One region of the Halomonas sp. 3D7M genome, then DNA from elsewhere that is predicted to be linked to it. Evidence: predicted binding sites of a transcription regulator. Region 1 holds the regulator's gene; each other region holds the start of a gene.
What was found. Region 1 encodes PhoB, which activates phosphate uptake and scavenging genes when phosphate is short. Its sites were predicted from a motif close to TGTCATANNNNTGTCANA; they were not measured.
Positions count from the first base shown of each region.

Region 2: the regulator PhoB is predicted to act here: its motif matches at 1,372-1,389, upstream of ppk1 (polyphosphate kinase 1).
Region 3: the regulator PhoB is predicted to act here: its motif matches at 6,465-6,482, upstream of INT22_RS17440 (esterase-like activity of phytase family protein).

Region 1 is NZ_JABUZF010000063.1:3,042-10,482, forward strand. Features, by position in the region: gene INT22_RS02030 (chorismate--pyruvate lyase family protein) at 1-126, shown strand, start outside; gene ubiA (4-hydroxybenzoate octaprenyltransferase) at 161-1,051, shown strand; gene phoB (phosphate regulon transcriptional regulator PhoB) at 1,172-1,861, shown strand; gene phoR (phosphate regulon sensor histidine kinase PhoR) at 1,864-3,180, shown strand; gene INT22_RS02050 (hypothetical protein) at 3,481-3,783, shown strand; gene INT22_RS02055 (hypothetical protein) at 4,178-4,498, shown strand; gene INT22_RS02060 (copper chaperone PCu(A)C) at 4,597-5,076, opposite strand; gene cysZ (sulfate transporter CysZ) at 5,202-5,936, opposite strand; gene phoU (phosphate signaling complex protein PhoU) at 6,005-6,730, opposite strand; gene pstB (phosphate ABC transporter ATP-binding protein PstB) at 6,761-7,441, opposite strand, start outside.
Region 2 is NZ_JABUZF010000168.1:54,294-61,734, forward strand. Features, by position in the region: gene ppk1 (polyphosphate kinase 1) at 1-1,285, opposite strand, end outside; gene hemB (porphobilinogen synthase) at 1,411-2,418, opposite strand; gene elbB (isoprenoid biosynthesis glyoxalase ElbB) at 2,627-3,286, shown strand; gene tatC (twin-arginine translocase subunit TatC) at 3,413-4,195, opposite strand; gene INT22_RS22095 (pentapeptide repeat-containing protein) at 4,192-4,329, opposite strand; partial or broken gene tatB (Sec-independent protein translocase protein TatB) at 4,366-4,755, opposite strand; gene tatA (Sec-independent protein translocase subunit TatA) at 4,759-5,043, opposite strand; gene INT22_RS08585 (phosphoribosyl-ATP diphosphatase) at 5,067-5,423, opposite strand; gene ubiB (ubiquinone biosynthesis regulatory protein kinase UbiB) at 5,520-7,142, opposite strand; gene INT22_RS08595 (ubiquinone biosynthesis accessory factor UbiJ) at 7,142-7,441, opposite strand, start outside.
Region 3 is NZ_JABUZF010000264.1:82,610-90,050, reverse strand. Features, by position in the region: gene argA (amino-acid N-acetyltransferase) at 1-629, opposite strand, end outside; gene INT22_RS17460 (inorganic phosphate transporter) at 776-2,041, opposite strand; gene INT22_RS17455 (TIGR00153 family protein) at 2,051-2,731, opposite strand; gene INT22_RS17450 (CYTH domain-containing protein) at 2,867-3,775, shown strand; gene INT22_RS17445 (ion transporter) at 3,805-4,728, shown strand; gene INT22_RS17440 (esterase-like activity of phytase family protein) at 4,802-6,226, opposite strand; gene INT22_RS17435 (5'-nucleotidase, lipoprotein e(P4) family) at 6,594-7,370, opposite strand.

The sequences.
Region 1 (7,441 bases):
TCTGCGTCGCTTTTAGACAGCGTATGGGGGCGGCGCTCAGTGTTTCAGCACAGTGGGCTATCGCTGTTAGTGCAGGAATACTTTTTATCGACCATGGCAGATGATCTTGCCCTGTCTTCGCGCTAGGCTATCGCCAGCGTTTTCTTTTTGAGAGGTAAGCATGGACCGTTCTCTGTTGAGGCCAACGGGATGGGCTCGGGTGGCTGATTTTTTACATTTAACGCGATTGGATCGCCCGATTGGTACTTGGCTATTGATGTGGCCCACCTTATGGGCATTGTGGATAGCAGCAGAGGGTGTGCCTGGGCGGAATGTTCTGCTGATCTTTATTGCTGGCGTTTATGTGATGCGCGCCGCGGGCTGCGTGGTTAATGATTACGCTGATCGTCATTTCGATGGCCATGTAAAGCGCACTAAACATCGTCCGCTAGCCACTGGTCGTATCAGTGAAACCGAGGCGCAGCTGCTGTTTATCGCGCTGGTAGCCACTGCTTTCATTTTAGTGCTATTGACCAATTGGTTTACGGTGCTGTTGTCGATAGGGGGTGTTGTATTAGCGTTCATTTACCCGTTTATGAAGCGCTACACCCATTTACCTCAGGTAGTGTTGGGGGCTGCGTTCTCTTGGGCGATCCCCATGGCATTCGGTGCGGTATTGGGTCATGTGCCGTTTGAAGCATGGCTATTGTTTAGCGCGAACGTGCTGTGGACCGTTGCCTACGATACCCAATACGCCATGGTCGATCGCGACGATGACCTGAAAATTGGCATCAAATCTACCGCGGTGCTGTTTGGTAGCGCTGATCGTCTGATCATTGGTGTACTGCAAGTGGCGGCACTTGGACTACTTGCCTGGGTAGGATGGCGTGTTGGTTTAGGTGGCTTTTTCTGGCTTGGGCTAGCCGCTATGGCCGCTACGTTTGTCCACCAACAACGCTTAATCGCTGGCCGTGAGCGCGACCGCTGCTTCCAAGCATTTCTTAATAATCATTGGTCTGGCTTGTTAATTTTTGCAGGTATTGCACTAAGTTGGTGGCCAATAACTGGCTAAATATCCTCTATGTCATAAAATTGTCATCGAGTCATGGTGTTATCGTCACTGACATGTCTTTGAACTGTTTTTTAAACTATTTTTTTAATTAGTTTTCATTGAACACCGTGAGGCCCTGGAATGACCGCCAAGACCGTTTTGATTGTCGATGATGAGGCGCCTATTCGCGAGATGATCGCAGTGGCGCTGGAAATGGCTGACTATCGCGTTCTTGAAGCGGATAACGCCCAGGATGCCCACGCGATGATGGTTGACCACCAGCCAGATCTGCTTTTGCTGGATTGGATGATGCCGGGCACCAGTGGTATTGAGCTTGCAAGGCGCTTAAAGCGTGAAGAAGCCACCGCCGAGGTGCCTATCATTATGCTGACCGCTAAAGGCGAAGAAGATAACAAGATTCAAGGGCTTGAGGCTGGGGCGGATGACTATATCACCAAGCCTTTCTCTCCCCGCGAACTGGTGGCGCGCTTAAAAGCAGTATTGCGACGTACTACCCCCCGAGGTGTCGAAGATCCTATTGAAATTAATGGCTTGCTATTAGACCCAGTGAGCCACCGTGTGAGTGCTTACGGTAAGGCGTTAGAAATGGGGCCGACGGAGTACCGTCTGCTGCAGTTTTTCATGACGCACCAAGAGCGCGCCTATACACGTAGCCAACTGCTCGATCAAGTGTGGGGCGGTAACGTATACGTTGAAGAGCGGACGGTAGATGTTCACATCCGACGTCTACGTAAGGCCTTAGGAGAAGCTCACCAGAGTCTCATTCAAACGGTGAGAGGCACTGGGTACCGTTTTTCCGCGCGGGTGTAACGGTGCGCCTGTGGAGCCGAGAACTATGGCGAATTGCGTGGCTGGCCGCTTTGGGCGCTTGTCTGGGGTGGTTGCTGGGTATGCCAGGTCTTGGAGTTGCTGCGGGGCTTGCCGTTTGTCTGGTGTATCAACTGCGCCAATTGCGAGCGCTCTTTAAGTGGTTAACGCTTCATCCTCATGATGAACCCCCTGCTGCGAGCGGCATGTGGGGCGAGCTTTTTGATCGCTTGTATCGCTACCAAAAGAGCCAACGGATTACTCAGAATCGCTTACGTGCCACCCTTGCACGTATTCAGGAATCATCCGAAGCGATGCGTGACAGTGTCGTTATGCTAGATCGACATGGCGACCTGGAGTGGTGGAACAGTGCCGCGACAGAAATGCTGGGCTTGCAAACAGCCCACGACCGTGGCCAGCACATTACCAACCTGCTTCGTGACCCGCGATTTATCAGCTACTTTAATGCACGTAAATACGGTGAGCCGCTGACCTTAACGTCGCCCATCGATGAACGGCATATCCTTCAATATCAAATTACTCTCTATGGTGATGATGAGCGCTTGGTAATGGCGCGAGATATTACCCGCTTGCATCGTTTAGAGCAGATGCGTCGTGACTTTGTCGCCAATGTTTCCCATGAACTACGCACACCGCTAACGGTATTGATGGGTTATTTAGAAACCTACAGCGACTTAAAAGAGCAACTTCCACCACGTTTGGGCCGAGGTATTGCTCAGATGGAAGAGCAGACGAAGCGTATGCAAAACTTAGTCAATGATCTGCTACTGCTCTCTCGGTTAGAAATTGATCAAGGTGGCGAGGATCATCATGCGTTGGCGTTAGGGCCAATGCTCGACGCCATTCGCCGCGATGCGCTAGCGCTCTCTAATCAACAGCACAGTGTTCAAGTCGCGCTTGAGAGCGATGCCCGTCTGATCGGCAGCGAGCAGGAACTGCATAGCGCTATTTCAAACCTAGTGTTTAACGCTGTGCGGTATACGCCAGAGGGTAGTCAGATAACACTTCGCTGGAAAACCATGCCCAATGGCAGTGCTTGTATTGAAGTTGACGACGATGGTGAGGGAATTGACCCTGTGCATATTCCACGCTTAACCGAGCGTTTCTATCGCGTTGATAAAGGGCGTAGTACCGCAACGGGTGGTACCGGGCTTGGTCTAGCGATTGTAAAGCATGTGTTGCTAAGACATGACGCATTGTTACAAATTGAATCTCGCCCTGGCGAAGGAGCCCTCTTTCGCTGTGTTTTTCCGTCTTCACGTGTTGTCAAAAGCGAGTCCGCCTCGCGCAATTCTGTTTAAGTACAAGTGATGTATAGGTGTGTCATGCTTGTCATACAAGTATGGTCACATAATACTCATGTGCCATTTCTAACCACTTTCCCTGCTTGATCTGCAAACGCTTTAAGCGCCCTTTCTATTATTTTTTATTGACTAAGTGTTTGTTTTGTTTGATTTTTTATATAATTTTTGATTTTTTGGCACATCGTCTGCAAGTGTCTTGGTACTTGGTAAGAGAGAAAACCATAGGATTTGGTAAGCCGAAAGGCCGTCTTTCTTACTATTTAAGCAGTACCTGAACAGCGATCTAGGAGACGGAACATGATGTCCAAGGAACTACTCAAGAAAGCTGGTATTTTAAGTGTAGCGTTCGGTTTAGTGGCTAGCCCTGCAGCATTCGCTCAAGAGCCAGCAGACCCCGCGAACAATATTTCCCCTGACGAGCAGCCTGTTGAGACTCAATCCGAAAGTACAACAGATTCAAGTGATTATGATAGCCAAGAGCTGACTCATGACGAAGGCGATAACGCCAGCGACATGGAACCTAGTTCAACTAGCCAGGACGATTCAGAGTCTGGCTATGACAGCACAGATGAGTTGCCTGAAGAAAATAGCGGAATGTAACATTAACTTTGGTTACTTATCTTTTCAAAAGGTACTATAACTCTTACGCTTACGGATGAGCTATTCAGAGGCATGGATGTCAAATTGCATGGATGCTCCTAGATTCAAGGATTGAATCTTTCGACGGTCAACACGCTAGTTAGGGTTAATTCCAAGGCTGGAGCCCCTCAAACGGATAGGAAGCTAGTGTTACGTATCGCGATACTAAGAGTGCTCAAGACCCCACTTCGGTGGGGTCTAATTTTTTGTGTATAGTATAATCATTGTTACGTTGCCCACTGTTTCTTGGTGTTAAAAATGCAATTATTCAGATGACACGTTTTGCGATTGGCAAAAGAAGGTACCTTGTATCATTGCATTGTCGGTTGCTCCATATAGCAAGGAGTTTTTATTTATGTTGTTGAAATCATTTGTTAAAAGCACTGTGGTTGTAGGCTTATCGTTGGGGCTTATCGCAAGTCCATTAGCGTTTGCACACTCTTCCATTGAGCTGAATCAAGGACGTGCTGAGAACCAAGAAATTATTCAACCTCAATCTCGTAACACATCGGGCCCTGCAACCTATTCAGCTAAAGATTTGATCAATGATAATGAGAATACTCTGATATATGCTCCTTCAAGCCGTGCCAGTGACGCTGATGATGACTCTAAAGAGCGAGCAGGTTATCGCGCTGAAGAACTCAACCGTGAAGAAGGTAGCAGTACACGCTGGTAAAGAGGGCGATGGTTAAACGTGTGTGACAAATAAGTTTTATAGCAAAAACCCCGCTTCGGCGGGGTTTTTGTGGTTAAGACGGTGATCGATTGATCCTGTTAATGCTGGTGATGGCGGTCAGCGGCGGTGCTTCCTTCTTGGGCGCTTTGAACCCAAACTTCTATTTCAATAGCGTCTTGCTGGGCAAATTCGAGCGTGATGGGAAACCGGTCACCTTCTGCCAATGGCTGATGTAATCCCATTAGCATTAAGTGATAGCCGCCACCTGGGCGCATTGTTAGCGTTTCATCTTTAGCGATTTCGATAGCACTGACGTGGCGCATTTTCATCATATCGCCTTCCATCTGCATATCATGTAGCTCAACACTTTCGCTCACAGGTGTCTGCGCGCTGACCAGTGTGACGGACTCTGTATGAGCCGTAATATCCAGATAAGCGGCACCATTTGCCACACCGGGGGGAGTTGGCGTGGCAAAAGGATGAGCGATCCTTAACTGGTCGGTTTGAACGTCGTGAGCCGACGCGAAAGAGATTGAGCCAGTGAGGAGAGCCGTCAACCAGAGTGCGCGGGTCAGCATGGTCGTATTCCTTGTAGGGGCCTTATCTTCTTAACAAGGCTTATGCTTAATCTTGAGAATAATAGTGAAGCCAAACAACCTTAAGGTAACAAATAGGTTGTGTCAGCGTTATAGCGATTAAGCCATCAGCGATGAGGCGTAATGTCGCGCGTGCCGCGGTAGTGGTCGTCCCACATTAAGACGGCACCTGCCACCGCGCCGGGAATTAAGAACAGGTTGGCGAGAGGAATCCAGGTCACTAACATGATCAACCCGCCGTAGGTGAGGCTTGGCCACCACCGTTGCGATAATCGTGTACGCATATCGCGAAACGTAACCTTATTGTTATCCATAGGATAATCTAAATAAGTGATTGCCATGATCCACGCGGAAAAAAGGATCCACAAAATAGGCGCTATCAGGTTCAGGCCAGGTATCCAGCTAATGATAAACAGTATCACCATGCGTGGCAGAATATAACCGAGTTTGACTAGCTCACGACCCAAGGCATCGACGGCGGTTTTAGCGAGTCCGCGGTCATCCAGGGGTTCACGTCCTGTTGCTTGGCGCTCTACCTTCGCGGCTAAAAAACCATAGAAAGGTGCGGCGATTAAGTGGGTGACCAGGGTGAAGGTAAAAAAGATCACCAGCAGTAGGCTGATAAAGAACAGTGGCCAGATTAGCCATGAGAGCCACTCAAGCCAGCTTGGCACCATTGTCATCGCACTGTCTAGCCAGCCAGAAAAGCGGCTGACCACGAAACTGAGCATGCTGGCATAAACGATTATATTGACCACGATAGGTAGGAAAATATAGCGCCGCAGACCTTTCTGGTAGACCAAGCGAGTGCCTCGACTCAGCGCTGTCATCGCATCCAACATGTTTGCTCCTTAGAAAAAACGCCCAGAGGGGATATCTGGGCGTATTGCAGGAGGAATCGCGTGCTAGGTCAAGATTTTTTAAGTACCTGCGGGTCGATCGTGTCGGGATCGCTATGGCGAATATCTAACCCTTTGACCAAGTAGACAACGTACTCCGCCAGGTTGTTGGCATGATCACCCACGCGTTCTAAGGCACGTAGCACCCACATAATGCTAAGTACGGAGCTAATCGAACGTGAGTCTTCCATCATAAAGGTCATCAGCGAACGCATGGCGCTACCATACTCATCGTCAACGAACTCATCTTCGCGCACAACTTGCATTGCAAGATCAGTATCAAAACGCGCAAAAGCGGTAAGTGAATCGCGAAGCATTTTACGCACGTGCTCGCTGATATGGCGTACTTCGACTAAACCACGAATACTGCCGCTACTTTCGCTCAACAGTAGTGCATTTCGAGCAATTTTGCTGGCTTCATCGCCGATACGCTCAAGGTCAGAAGTTGCGCGAATAACCGCCAGCACTAAGCGCAAATCGGAAGCTGCGGGCTGACGACGCGCTAATACCCGCGTACATTCATCGTCAATTTGCAGCTGCAGGTCGTTCACTTGGCGGTCATTGTCGCGCACTTTCTCAGCAAGACGGCTATCACCTTCCAGTAGCGCAAAAACAGCATCTTGCACTTGTTTTTCCACCAGACCGCCCATGGCCATCAGGTGGGTTTTTAGCTCCTCCAGCTCTTGGTTGAACTGGCGAGAGATATGTTGGCTGTGGCTATCGCTCGTAATATCCATTGAGCACTCCTGACGTGATGTCTTTGGGGCCTAGGTGATGCGGCCGGTGATGTAGTTTTCGGTGCGTTGTAAACGCGGGTTGGTGAACACTTGATCCGTTGGCCCGTACTCAACGAGTTCACCGTGCTGCAAAAAAGCCGTGTAGTCAGAAACCCGCGCGGCTTGCTGCATATTGTGGGTAACCAGCACTAGCGTTAGCTGTGATTTAAGGTTACGAATCAGCTCTTCAATTTTCAGCGTTGAGATCGGGTCTAAGGCTGACGCTGGTTCATCAAGTAGCAGTACATCCGGCTGTACGGCAAGCGTACGAGCAATGACCAAGCGCTGCTGCTGGCCGCCAGATAGCTGCCAGGCCGATCGGTGCAGACGATCTTTAACCTCATCCCACAGTGCTGCCGATGTCAGTGCCCATTCGATAATGTCGTCTCGCTTCCGCTTGGGTAAGCGTTGCTGTAAACGCAGGCCAAAGGCCACGTTTTCATAAATCGACATAGGGAAAGGGTTGGGTGTTTGAAACACCATCCCAACGCGCCGTCGCAACTCGGTAACATTCATGTCCGGGGCATGAATATCCTGACCTTCAAGCTGAATATGGCCACTGTGTGTTACCGATTCATTAAGGTCGTGCAGTCGGTTAATCGCGCGTAGCAGCGTTGACTTTCCACAGCCTGAAGGGCCAATAAAGGCCGTTACACGGTGGCGTGGTAGGTC
Region 2 (7,441 bases), on a different contig from region 1:
CTGTACGGTACAGCGTCTGCTTGATTGCCAGTACGTCCGGATCACGTGCAGCCTCGCGCAGTAAATCTTCGATAGGTGAAAAGGACTGGAACGGGTGGTGAAGCAGAATATCGCTTTTGGCAATAGCGCTAAACAGGCTGCCACCTTTTAATGCTTTTGGCACGCTAGGTGAGTAAGGGCGGTAGAGTAGCTCTGGTCGGTCGACATCGCCGAGAACCGCCATCATGCGGGTCAAATTTACCGGCCCTTGAACACGGTATAAATCGCTGCTTTCTAGCTCAAACTGGCGCAGCAAGAAACTGATCAAGTCATCTGGACAATTATCAGCGACTTCAAGGCGAACACCGCTGCCATAGCGACGGGCTAATAGCTCGCCACGTAGCGCTGAGGCCAAGTCTGAGACCTCTTCTGGGTCGACGGTCATATCGGCATTGCGGGTCAGCCGGAACTGATAACAACCGCGCACACGCATGCCGGGGAAGAGTTCCTCTGCATGTGCGTGAATCATCGACGATAAGAAAATATACTCGGAGAAGCCTTCTGCACATAGCGCTTTAGGCAGCGCCATCAAACGAGGCAGTGAGCGGGGTGCTGGCAGTATTGCCATACCGCCAGCCCGGCCAAAGGCGTCCTTTCCCTCTAGCTCAACAATGAAGTTGAGGCTTTTATTAACCAAACGCGGGAACGGGTGGGAAGGATCTAAGCCAATGGGGCTGATGACCGGCATGATCTCGTTATCAAAAAAATCTTTCACCCAGGCTTTTTGCTCGTCGGTCCACTGATCGCGACGACGAAAGCGTAATCCCTGAGCTTCCAGCGCGGGCAGCAGTGTTTCGTTCAATATTTGATATTGGCGGGCAATTTGCTGATGCGCGATATCCGAAATTTCTGCCAACACAGCCTTGGGTAAGCGGCCATCAGCGGCGGTGGTATCGTCGCCTAGTGCCATTTGGTGTTTAAGCCCGGCGACTCTTATCTCAAAAAACTCATCCATGTTGGATGAAAAGATCAGCAGAAACATCAGCCGGTTAAGTAGCGGATGCGCATCGTCCAGGGCTTGTTCAAGCACCCGGATATTGAATTGCAGATGAGAAAGCTCGCGATTGAAGTAGAGCTGCGGATCGTCAAGATCCGCCTCCAAATGAGACTCTTTCGCGTGAACTCCGGTGGGGGTACGATTGATGCGCAATGGCAAAGCTTCTCCCTCGCCACTTACTGTCTCGTTTGCAGCGTTCGTTGACTCGCTAGAAAATACTGGCGTGGAATCTGCTGATTGATCGTCCATGGTTGCCCCCCCGGTGGTGGTTCATACTCATCATAGCGTGATAATTGCTGTTGATAGGAGTATGCCGGGAAAAGATGACAAACTAGTGTCACTGGTTTGTCATCTTTACGGACTGATCTACTAAACTAACGCTGCAATAAGCGTGCTGCTTCTAACGCAAAATAGGTTAAAATTCCATCAGCTCCTGCGCGCTTGAAGCACATCAGTGACTCAAGAATCACCGGTTCGGCCTCAAGCCAGCCGTTATCGAAAGCAGCGCGATGCATGGCGTATTCACCGCTGACTTGGTAGGCAAATGTCGGTACTTGGAGTTCGCTTTTTACACGGCGTACGATATCCAAGTAAGGCATACCGGGTTTCACCATCACCATATCGGCGCCTTCGGCGATATCCATAGCCACTTCATGCAGCGCTTCATCGCTATTGGCAGGATCCATCTGATAGGTGCGTTTATCTGCTTTGCCAAGGTTAGTGGCAGACCCGACTGCATCACGGAAGGGGCCGTAATACTTAGAGGCATACTTAGCGCTATACGCCATAATACGCACATTATGCAGGTGTTCTTGCTCTAACACTTGGCGGATGGCGCCGATGCGGCCATCCATCATATCGGAGGGGGCTACGACATCGGCGCCTGCTTCGGCGTGAGAGAGCGCTTGTTTGAGCAGCGTATCCACTGTGCGGTCATTTTGCACATAGCCGTGCTCATCAAGAATGCCGTCCTGCCCGTGGCTAGTATAGGGGTCAAGGGCGACATCGGTAATAATGCCAAGCTCTGGTAGTGCTTCTTTTAGCGCCCGCACACTACGCTGGACAAGACCATTCGAGTTGTAAGCCTCTTCTGCTAACTCGCTTTTTTGCTCAGCGCCGACAACGGGGAAGAGAGCTAAGGCAGGAATACCCAGCGCGTAGGCCTCACGTGCCTGCTCTATCAGCAGGTCGATGGAAAGACGCTCAACACCGGGCATTGAGGCAATTGCTTCGCGTTGATTTTCGCCTTCCAGTACAAAAACCGGCAAAATCAAATCACTGGGTGTTAGCGTCGACTCCTGCATTAAGCGACGGGAGAAATCGTCGCGACGCATACGGCGAAGTCGGGTAGCAGGGAAGTGACGGGGAGCAGAGGTGTTCAACGGCTTTCTCCAAACAATCGCATAGTCAATCGAATAGTAGGTGCCTTAAAAGGCCTAACGTGAGTATATCAGTCCTGCACTGCAGCGAAAGCAGGCTTGTGGTAGCTGGCTTGTAGTGGCTTTATAGACTGACTAAAGTGAGCCACTCAGCGACGCTAAGTGGCGACGATTTAACAGCGATAATAAGCGCTACGATAAGGAGATAAGCATGACCAAACAGGTAGCAATCGTATTAGCAGGCTGCGGCGTTTTTGATGGTTCTGAAATCTATGAAACAACGCTAACGCTGCTGCGCCTTGATCAGTTGGGGATTGGCTATCGCTGCTTTGCGCCAGATGTCGCTCAGCATCATGTGATTAACCACTTAACCCAAGAGCCTGTTGAGGGTGAGCAGCGCAATGTGTTGCAGGAGTCTGCGCGCCTTGCCCGGGGTGATATTAGCCCGATTACTGAGCTAGATGCTGACGACTTTGATGCGGTCATTGTTCCTGGTGGCTTTGGTGTCGCTAAAAACCTGTCTGATTTTGCCGACAAGGGCGACAGTATGCAGGTACTTGAGAGCGTAAAAGAGGCGCTGGTAGGCTTTAAGGAAGAGGCAAAACCCATTGGCCTGATGTGTATTTCTCCTGTTTTGGTCCCGCGCCTACTTGGCGAAGGGGTGGCCGTGACCATTGGTCATGATCCGAGTGTTTCTGGCGCCATTAGTGCGATGGGTGGCCTGCACCGCAGCTGTGGCGTAGAAGACATTGTGGTGGATCATGAGCACCGGGTGGTAACGACGCCTGCTTATATGCTGGCGACCCGTATCAGTGAGGCCGCAACAGGTATCTTTAAGTTGGTAGACCGCATTGATGAAATGATGGGCTAATATTTTCTAGGTAATCGGCTATGCGTATGAGGGGCAAAAAGCCTCTCGTATGAAGAGTAAAAAGCCTCTGTCATGCTCCCATGGCAGAGGCTTTTTTTGAGCGGTGTATCGCCTTTAATAGTGCTTTTAGGTCTCTTGTTCCTCAGCGTCATCCGCCTTTGCCTTACGGCGTACCAACCGGCCAAACAGTAGGCCCACCTCATAAAGTAGATACATCGGTATCGCTAACAGGCTTTGAGAAATAATGTCGGGAGGGGTAAGCAGCATGCCCACCACAAAGCAGCCTAAAATAATGTAGGGGCGCTTTTTAGAAAGGCTTTCGACCGTGGTCGCACCAGACAGGATCAACAGAAATGTTGCGATGGGGATTTCAAACGCAACACCAAAGGCGAAAAACAGCTTCAGTACAAAGTTCAGATACTGATTAATATCGGTCATTACCGCCACGTTTTCCGGCCCGGTCTGGGTGAAAAACTCAAAGAGCAGCGGAAAAACCACGTAATAAGCGAAGGCCGCCCCAGCGTAAAATAGCGCTATGCTGGAGACCAGAATGGGTATCGCCAGCGCTTTTTCGTTATCGTAAAGCCCAGGTGCTACAAACGCCCATGCTTGGTGCAGTACGAAGGGGATAGCGATAAAGACGGCGACTACCAGGGTTAGTTTGAAGGGCGCCAAGAAGGGCGAGGCTACCTCGGTGGCGATCATCTGTGAGCCTTCTGGCAACAGTGCCATTAATGGCTCAGCCACAAAGCTGTAGATGTCATTAGCAAAGGCATAAAGGCCAAGAAATATGACTAATACAACCACGACCGCTTTCATAAGCCGCGAGCGTAGTTCGATCAGGTGCTCAATAAGAGGCGCTTGGCCTTGGTCTTTACGTGGCTCCTGGGAATCGCCAGACATGCTCATTGGTGATTACTATCCTTTGTAAGATCTGCCTTTGTAAGATCCGCCTTTGTAAGATCCGCTTTTTTAATATCGGCATTTTCCACATCCGCTTGCTTAGCATTATTGCTAGGCTCACTCTTGCCGCTAGGATTCACCGCGCGCAGTTCATCGGTAGCACGTTGATGAGACGTTGAGGAAGAGGCTGCTGGCGTGTCTTCGCGTACTGTTTGCAGGGCATCATCTAGCCGAGCACTCGCGTTGGCAACCCGCTGCTCGGTCTCGTTTTGGGTCGCTTGTGCCGAAGTGCTGGAAGAAGAGGGGGCGTCGGCAATGCTCTCAACATCCTGCTTGGCTTTTTTGAGACTGTCATCGAGCTTTTTCTGCTGCTCGTTGAGCTTTTGACGCAGCTCCTCTGCTTCCAACTGAGCGCTGATTTCGCGCTGCATACCGGATACCGTACGCTTGATTTTGCCAATCCACATGCCTGCAGTGCGAGCGGCTCTAGGCAGGCGCTCTGGGCCAAGCACCAGAAGCCCGACGATACCAATCAGCATCAGTTCAAGAAAGCCGATATCCAGCATGGGTTATTTGCGCTCTTCGTTACGTTCTGTGGGGCGTTCTTCGGCGGCACGCTTCTCTTCTGCTTGAACATCATAGGTGTTACCAGCCTCTTCGTGGCTTACCTTCGCCTGAGGTTGGTCAGCATCCTTTTTGTCGCCGTCTTTCTCTTCTTCGTTAATGGCCTTCTTAAAGCCTTTGACTGCACCGCCTAAGTCGGTGCCCACATTACGCAGTTTCTTAGTGCCGAAAATTAGGATGATAATGCCCAGAACAATCAGCAACTGCCAAATACTGATACCACCTAACATATGCATTTCCTCATCAGTGCAGGTTAACGTTGTGTGCGGGACGCTTTTTCGTCATGACCAGAAATACCAAACCGCCGTGCTAGCTCATCTAAAACGCGCTGATGATCCAGTTCAAGGTGCGACAGCATCACCAAACTATGAAACCACAGGTCAGCGGTTTCAGCGATCACAGCTTGATGCGCCTGTTCGCCGCCGTGCTCGGCATCTTTAGCAGCCAAAATTGTTTCGGTCGCCTCTTCGCCGACTTTTTCGAGTATCTTGTTCAAACCCTTATGATGCAAGGAGGCAACATAAGAATCTTCTGCACAAGCATGTCGACGCTGCTTTAAGACCTCCGCGAGTGCATCTAGCACCTGCGTCGTCTGGGTAGAATCAGTCATAGGCATCCTTTTATCAATCATCACAGCGCTTTCGCCAAAGATCAGTGCTTTCGCCAAGGGCGACACTGAGACGCTTTATCTTACTGCCAGAATGTTTCATTGCCATAGCAGCAGCAACAAACCTACTCCCGCAGCTACTAAGACAGGCCACTCTTGAGCCGATGCCCAGCTGCTCAGCGGCTGCCAAGCCAGGGCAATAGCAAGCAAGATAAGGCCGATACGCAGTCGGTAATGACGCTTATGCTGGCGCGTCAGTTGCTGCTGAACGTCACTAATTGAGGCCACTTGCTGATGACGCTGGCGGTGTTCATGCTCCATTCGACTCAGCGCTTGATGCGCTAGCACGGGTAGCTCAGGCAACTGATGAGAAAGCTCCGGCGCTTGGCGTTTGAGCGATTCCCAAAGGCCGCCGATACCAGCGCGCTGTTTCATCCACTTTTCTAGATATGGTTTCGCAGTGCTCCACAGATCCAGTTCAGGGTAAAGCTGACGACCCAGTCCTTCGATGTTAAGCAGCGTTTTTTGCAACAATACTAACTGTGGCTGTACTTCCATATTAAAGCGTCGTGCTGTTTGAAACAGTCCTAACAGCACCTGCCCAAACGAAATATCTTTTAGCGGCTTTTCAAGAATGGGCTCGCATACGGTACGAATAGCGGCTGCAAACTCGTTAGCGCGCGTGTTTTCGCCCACCCAGCCGGACTCAATATGTAACGCCGCTACTTCGTAATAATCTTGATGGAAAAAGGCCAGCAGGTTGCGCGCTAGGTAGTCTTGATCTTCTCGGGTAAGGCTCCCCACGATGCCGCAGTCGATGGCGATATACTGTGGATCTTCAGGATCATCGCAGTTAACAAAGATATTGCCGGGGTGCATATCGGCATGGAAGAAGTTATCTCGGAAGACCTGGGTGAAGAAGATTTCTACGCCGCGTTCAGCCAGCTTCTTAAGGTTGGTTCCACGCGCCTTGAGGGTGTCTAAATCAGCCACAGGCACGCCGCGAATGCGCTCCTGAACCATGACATGGCGGCGGGTGTATGACCAATAGATTGTCGGTACAAACAGCAGCGGTGAGTCTTTGAAGTTACGTTTAAGTTGCGATGTGTTTGCCGCTTCTTTGTAGAGATCAAGTTCGTCAAATAAGGTGGCTTCGTAATCACGAATCACTTCTACGGGGCGTAAGCGTTTCGCGTCAGGCACTTTACCCAGCAACTTAGCGATTTGATACATCAGCGCCATATCTTGGCGCATAATGCGCTCGATGCCGGGGCGAATAATTTTGACGACGACATCTTCACCGCTATGCAGCGTTGCCGCATGCACCTGGGCAATCGATGCTGACGCTAAAGGCACTCGGTCAAAGGCGGCAAATGCCTCTACAAGCGACATTTCAAGCTCTTTTTCGACCCGTGCAGCGGCTAGTTCGCCGGGGAAGGGCGGCACTTGGTCTTGCAGCCGTTTTAATTCATCGGCGATGTCTTCGGGCAATAGGTCTCGACGGGTCGAGAGCATTTGGCCAAATTTAATAAAAATCGGCCCCAGCGCTTCCAAGGCCAGGCGCAGTCGCTCGCCGCGACTGCGCTGCCCGACAGGAAACAGTTTTAGAGGCGAAAGCGTCATTAAGGCACGTAGCCAGAACGGTAGCCGCTCAACGGGTATCAACGTATCCAAGCGATGGCGAGCCACTATCCAAGAGATCTTCAATAACCGCAGGCTCATCAGTGCGGCTCCTCGAGGTGTGGCTGCTTGTTTGGCGACTGGCTGGCCGTCAACTGTGTCAAACGCTTATGCAGGCGATTGAGCTTGGCTTCCAGGCGGTCGGTGGAGATCTCTAGTTCGGTCAAATGATCGCGGAGCACATCGCGCTGTTGGCGGCCGGGGAGTATGCGGGCTTCTTCAAATACGTATTCAGAAACGTCTTGCAGCAGCTCATCTTTCGCTCTTAGCCCCCAGCGCGCGGCGCGTCGGACACCTTCGGCCAGTGAATGAGCGGGCATATCTCCCAGCCAGCGAGCTAG
Region 3 (7,441 bases), on a different contig from region 1:
TCCGACTCGCCTAATAGAATCAGCTTATCCGCTTTCAGCGCGACGGCAGCCTGTTGTGCGACTTCCGAGGCATCTAAATCAAACACTTCACCTGTGCTGGAGAAGCCCAGCGGCGGCAGCAGCACCAGTGAGCCTTTTTCCAACAGCCCTTCAATAGCGCTCGAACGCACTCGGCGGACTTCACCACTGTGATCAAAATCGATGCCTTCACGCACCCCTAATGGCTTAGCGGTCACCAAGTTACCGGAAATCACGCTAAGCTCTACACCGTGTAGCGGCGTGCTAGGCAGCCCCAAGGAAAGACGAGCTTCTAGCCATAAGCGCTGGTGTGCGGCCACCTGTTCCACGTGAGCCATCACCGCTCGATCAGCTACCCAGCGACCATCCACCCGTGTTGGCTCGACACCGGCAGCCGTCAATGCGTCATGCACTTGTGGGCGAATACCAAACACCACAACTAGCCGCACCCCCAGGGTGTGTAGCAGCGCTAAATCTTGAATCAGTTGCTCTCCTCGGCCAGACGCCATGGCTTCGCCCTCAATTAAGATGACAAAGGTTCGTCCCCGGTGCGCATTAATGTAGGGCGAAGCATTACGAAACCAATCAACAAAAGGGAAGCGTGTGTCCAAGGGCCGCTCTCCGGCAGCAGGTGAATGAAAGTATCAGCGTTTACTTTAACAGAGCATAAAAAACAGCGGCACCTTCTTGTGTAAAAGAAGATGCCGCTGTGCGTTTGGCCAAGCAGTCACGTATAGGGCGGAGTTACCCCTTGCTGTTAACCAAACATGCCTTTGAACATAAAGAAGAACAGAATAGCCAAACCAGCCCCGGCAGGTAGCGTAATCAGCCAGGACATGGCGATGGTGCCAATAACACGCAGGTTAAGCGCCGCCATACCCCGGGCAAGCCCTACGCCTAATATCGCCCCCACCAGTGTGTGGGTGGTTGAAATTGGCAGACCCGTGCCGGAAGCTAATACCACTGTGGTCGCGGCTGCCAGCGTGGCAGCAAAGCCACGGCTGGGAGTGAGTTCAGTAATACCGGTTCCCACGGTGGCAATGACTTTGTGGCCGTAAGTTACTAAGCCCACCACGATGCCAGCACCGCCCAGTACCAATACCCACCAGGGCACCAACGCAGAGCCTTCAATTTGGCCGCCAGTTTGTACCACGCTAATGACCGCCGCTAGCGGGCCAACCGCGTTCGCAACGTCGTTAGAGCCGTGAGCAAACGCCATGGCGCACGCAGTAAAGATCATTAATACGCCGAAGACCCGCTCAACATTGGCGTATCCAAAGTGATCGTTGGCATTTTTCTCAAACTTGATACGACGCTGCATCAACAGGCCTACACCCATGATCACAAGTCCTAACAAGATAGACAGCAGCAGGCTTTGACTAAAGGTCAGGTCTAGCCCAACGTGAGACAGACCTTTGGTTAGCGTGACCATCGCCACAATAAAACCAACCAAAAATACGTAGCCCGGCACATAGCGTTTGGCAGCCATAAAGGGATTATCATTTTCAAAAATCAGGTGGTGCACTGATTTGAACAGCACGAAGCCGATAGTACCCGCTAAAAGAGGAGAAACGACCCAGCTTGCTGCAATGGTGCCAACAGCGCCCCAATCAACCGTAGAGGCACCCAATCCCGCTACGGCAAAGCCCACAATGGCGCCTACAATGGAATGCGTCGTGGAAACCGGCCAACCTTTCATCGATGCTGCCAGTAACCAAGTACCCGCTGCTAGCAGCGCTGATAACATACCGTACACTAGTAACTGTGGATCTTCCTGGAGCAATTCTGGGTCAATAATGCCTTTACGAATGGTGTTGGTCACCTCACCACCCGCCAGCCATGCGCCTAAAAATTCAAAGACTACCGCAATCAAAATTGCTTGTTTGATGGTGATCGCTTTCGACCCCACCGAGGTCCCCATCGCATTGGCAACATCATTCGCGCCAACGCCCCAAGCCATAAAAAAGCCAAACAAACAGGCCAGGATGATAAAAATTTCACCGTGCTGGGCAATAATCTGCATGGGTACCCCTTAGCGTGCGGTCAAAATCTGTAGGCGGCTGCCCACGCGTTCAGCGCGATCAGAAACTTCACCGACCCACTCAATGATTTTGTAAAGGAAAATCACATCAACAGGCGGAAGTTGGCTTTCAAGCTCAAACAGTTGGCGACGTATCGCGATCTGCTGGCTGTCGGCTTGGTGCTCAAGTGTGTGCAGCTCACGGATCATATTCTGGATAACATCGGAAACATTGCGTCCAAAACCGGACTCAAGCAGCTCTTTCAGCTCTTCAAGCGCTTGGCGAGCCTGGGACACACACGCCACGCTGGTACGCATATAATCGCGCATGGGATCGGCCAGCTCATTGGGCACACGCATTTTACGCCCCAGCATAATGCCGGTAATGTCGCGCACCTTGTTGGCGATTTTATCCTGCACGCTGATAAGGTCGAGCAAGTCGGACCGCGAGACGGGAAGGAACATCGTATTGGGCAGGTTAAGCCGAAGCTCTGTTTTCAACGTGTCGGCGTCATGCTCTAAGCGGGTAACGTTTTCACGCAGTACAGCTGCGGTATCCCAATCACCGGCAAGCGATGCTTCGAAGAACGGCAACAGTTGGTCGGCACATTCATTGGCCTTGACGATGTGGGCCAGCAGCGGCTGGAATGGCGAGCGGCCAAACATCGCGGAAAAAGGGTTGGAGGTAACCATATAGCCTTTAGCCTGTTTTCGGGGAGCCTGGAAATGGCGGCGCCAGTATAAAGAGTGCGCTCGCCGCCGTCATGAAAAGTTCACAATGTCATGAAAAATTAATTGAAACGTCACAATACAAAGGTGGCTAATGTCATGAAAAATTCAACATCTACTGCTGATTCTGTTTCAGCGCCTACCGAAATAGAGCTTAAACTCGCCCTTGCGCCAGCTCAACTAAACACGCTGCTGTGCCACGCAGCACTAGCCGAAACACCCCAACGTCAACATCTGTCGAACACCTATTTCGATACCCCTGCGGGAGATATGGCGAATGCACGGATTGCCGTGCGCTTACGCCAAGTTGATGATCGCGTGCTGCAAACGGTGAAAACCGCCGGCCATGGTGGTGGCGGCCTTTCTACCCGACAAGAGTGGGAGTGGCAAGTTCCTAGCCCACAGCTTGACCAGCATGGCTTGGCTGCCCTTCCGCCGTTCAAAGGTTCACTAGGCACCGTCATTTCCGCGCTACAACCTGCGCTGCGCACCGACTTTACCCGGCGCAGCTGGCAAATCGACTGGCAGGGCAGCCATATCGAGCTAGTGTTGGACGAAGGAGAGATTGTCAGCGGTGGTGCTCAAGCGGCTATTTGCGAGGTCGAGCTGGAACTCAAAGCGGGTGAACCAGAGGCGCTTTGGGCGCTAGCATTAACGCTCGCGGAAAGCGTACCGCTGCGCCCTTCTGATACCAGCAAAGCCGCTCGCGGCAATGCGCTAGGCGTGCAGCAGTGGGCACTACCTGACGCTGACGCACCGGCTGAGTGGCTACACAGAGCCACAGTGGCGCTGGACGCCTACCACGACAGTGGTCTTGCGGAACACTTAACTATCGCACAGCAGGCATTAGCCACACTGGCGACCCATCCGCAGTTGGATGAAGGTACCCGCCGTAACGCTCAGACGCTGACCACAGCACTGACTGATAATGGCCACCCAACGCCCGCTTATGGCGCTGCTGCGTTAACCCTGGCGCATCGCTTCGCCTATCAAACCACGCTACGCTAGAAACATTCAGCCCACTTCAGGATGTCGCGATGAGTTTTCAATTAACTCCCGGTGCAGAAGGACTGCGCACACGGCTTTTTCATATTATTTTCGAGTCCGATACGCCGGGAGCCAAAGGGTTTGATATTGCGCTGATTATCGCCATTCTAATCAGCGTGGCGGTCATCTTGCTGGACAGCGTAGATAGTTATTCCGAACGCTACGGGCACATTTTTTACTATGCAGAGTGGCTATTTACGCTACTTTTCAGCATTGAACTGGCGGTGCGGATTTACTGTTTAGAGCGACCAACGATTTACCTCAAAAGCTTCTACGGTATTGTCGATGTGATCGCGATTATCCCAGCCTGGTTAGTCCTGCTGATGCCTGGTGCCCACGGACTCGTCATTGTTCGGGTGCTGCGGGTGCTACGCATTTTCCGGATTTTGAGATTGATGGAGTTTATCGGCGAGGGGCGTTTACTGCTCGATGCGCTTAAACGCAGCCTTCGTCAAATCCTGCTGTTTTTTAGCAGCATCATGATGGTCGTCATACTGTTTGCTGCGCTGATGTACACCATCGAGTCACCAGAAGCCGGTTTTACCAGCATTCCTATGTCGATGTATTGGGCGATCGTGAGTATGACCACGGTGGGCTACGGCGATATTGTCCCCGCCACGTCGATAGGCAAAGCGATCACGATGATTCTGATGCTGTTGGGCTATTCGATTATTGCCGTGCCTACCGGGGTATTTTCCGCCCAGGTAATCCGCTCTATTCGCGAAGACCGTTATTCAGAAGAAGCCTGCCCCGGCTGTGGCCATGACCGCCATGAAAAGCGCGCTCGTTACTGCCTGCGCTGTGGCACCTGGCTGGATGAAGACAGCGAAGACCCGCGTAAGAAAGCAGCAGATCAAAAAGAAAAAGATAGCCACGGGGGAGACGAAGACACAAACACGCCCCAGGACAGCTAACCAAAATAGCCAAACCCAGGGCGCGCAGTAATTCATTTAGGAAGATTATGTGATTGCTAGGCCGCTACGTTGATCAATCGGTGCTCAGGTCGGCCTCGATAATAAACAAGCGGCCGCCATCCACAGTGTTGGCGTCCAGCATCTTCTGCTCGAGTTGACCATCGGTGGACCAGGTGGCGAAATCATCGTCGTTCAGTACCCCCAGGCGTTGGTCATCAATCACCCATAGACCTTCCATTTTATCGTGGGGATAGTTGACTTCCGCCACCATATCCACCACCAGAGACTTGCTCACTGGCTCAATTCCAGCGCTGGCCAGAGCGCCCCACCCCTGCTCTAGAACCACTTCTTCCAAGGTTTTGCCTGCCAAGGTTAGACCCAGCTCGGCATCCTGTTTCAGGTCGCCGTTGGCTGAGACCGCTTCAAGATTGGTGCCCGAGGCAAGGTCAATGCGATAAACCTGCTTCTGAGCATCGGGCGCCGCAGCCTCATCACCGTCGGGGCCACCGCTCAGAAAGCGGCCATCTCGTTCAAGCACCAAAAACTCAGTGGCGCTCAGGGCAACAAGCTCTGAGTTGGAATTCTGATTTTGCTCTTGGCGGTAGAGGTACTGTCCAGTCTCGCCCGAGTCCAGGTTCACCGTGACGATGCGGGTGATATCCAGGTCTTTCACCGTACTGCCCGGGTTGTACAGTGTGGACTGCATAATACCTACCAGCGTTTTCTCATCCGGCGTGATAGCCAGCCCTTCCATACCTCGGTTGGCACGCCGATTGGCAAACTCTGCTGGCAGGTTCATCTCGACCCGGTCATCGTCGGCAAAGGGGTTGATTCGACCGATTTCACGACCTTCGGCATCGAAGTGGACCATGTGCGGACCGTACTCATCACTAACCCAGAAGGTGCCGTCCGATAGCGCCACCAGCCCTTCGCCATCCAGACCATAATCATCCAAGCGGATCGGATTAGTAACTTCATTATAGGGCTGGCTATCGTCTACTAAGATCGGCTGGCCATTGGCATGGTAAGGGGTTTCACCTGTTCCACCGAGTGCCAAGCTGTTAGGCAGACCACTGATCTCGGTTCCGTCGGGGCGCTTGAGTAGAATGGTAGTAACCTGTTCGATCACACCGTTCGTTTGAAGCTCAAACAGGCCGATACGGGGCGTATAGTCCGGTGTCGGAAATATTTTCCCCTTGCCATAGTCACCAACAAAATTGGCATTGGGGCCGCGGTCAGTCAATGCATAGAAGCGCGTTGAATCCGTGGGATGAGCGGTCATTGCCGACCCAAAACCGCCATTACGGATCTCAAAAGCCTGCTGAGATTTGCCATCTATTAGATCATCCCGTAATACGCTGTGGGGAAGAAACACACCAGCGGCGGGGAAGCTGTCGAACACGGAGGCATTGGTATCATCAGCGTTAGCGTTATCACCGCAGCCCACCAGCAGGGAGGACGTCAGTAAGGATGCCATAAAAAGCTTATGACGGTTCATTGGTTGGTTTCCTTATTGAATACAGGTTGACGCCCGTTGGCGTCTCAGCCGCCTCCACAGGCACAATTTCCACCGTGACCCAGGGCAAGGCAAGTTACGAAAAGTCTAGTGGCAGGAATATCTAATGGGGGTGGAGCCGTCACGGCTGTCTTAATGAAACGTGCTCACACCGACAAGGTTCGATTTGTTATGGCATATCGCTATTGTTCACGGCCACCACGATAATTTAGTGACAACCAATGACAGGTGAATGACATGTTAGTGACTAGCGGCACAGGGACAACTTGCGGGGCTAATAAGGAAAACGCCCTGGCTATTAACCAGGGCGTCTCCTCTATAGTAACGGCACGATGGAAGTGGTTACATTTTATTCGCTTTCAAACGGTGCTTCCCACGCGTTAAGCTCCGCGTCGCTCCAGCTTCCGTAACTGGCATTGGGGAAAACAATCCAGTCTTGACCAAAGCGCTCAGCGTGGTCGTTAACCAGGTCGCGCTGCTCTTCAAGACTTGCGTCGACAAAATCACCCGAGAAGTCATGCAGCGTATCGCCCAACTGCATCACCAACGTATGACTGTCTTCGACGATAGCGCGACGCTCGGTCTTGGGTGGGCCAAGTAGCATGACGCGCTCGTCAGATACCTGGGGAAGCTCTAATGCTTCCATAGTGGCCAGCGTATCCGCTTTATTTTCCTGGTAGCGATCCGACACATAGTAGATCGACACACCTTGCTCATCGGCAAATTCGAGAAAGTCTTTCGCGCCTGGGATCAAACGTGGCTCGCCCTCGCGCTCCCAATGCAACCAAGTATCCCAAGTAGTGAAGTCGTGGCAGGCCTGCATATCGCGCACTAGCAAAGCGCTATTATCGATGAGCGTCTCATCCACATCGGTAATGATGGCCAAATCGGCACCCTCACCATGCGCCTCAATTTGTTTTTCCAAGCGATAGGTCGCCAGCTCAAAGCCTTGGCGCTGTAAAGCAGTTATTTCTGCGGATTGCTGTTGGTAACGAAGCCCCATGGCGTACTCAACTTGATCACAAGCGCTAGCGTCGTCGGCTACTGCGTTCCCTGATAAAGGAAGTAGCGCCAAGCTTGCAAATGCGGTTGCAGTGGCAGCGTTGCGGTATCGAGATATCGTCATTAAGCAATCTCCTGTCAGTGATGGTTATCAGGTTAAGAGGGGAATCCCACACCACCCATCATTATTAATTA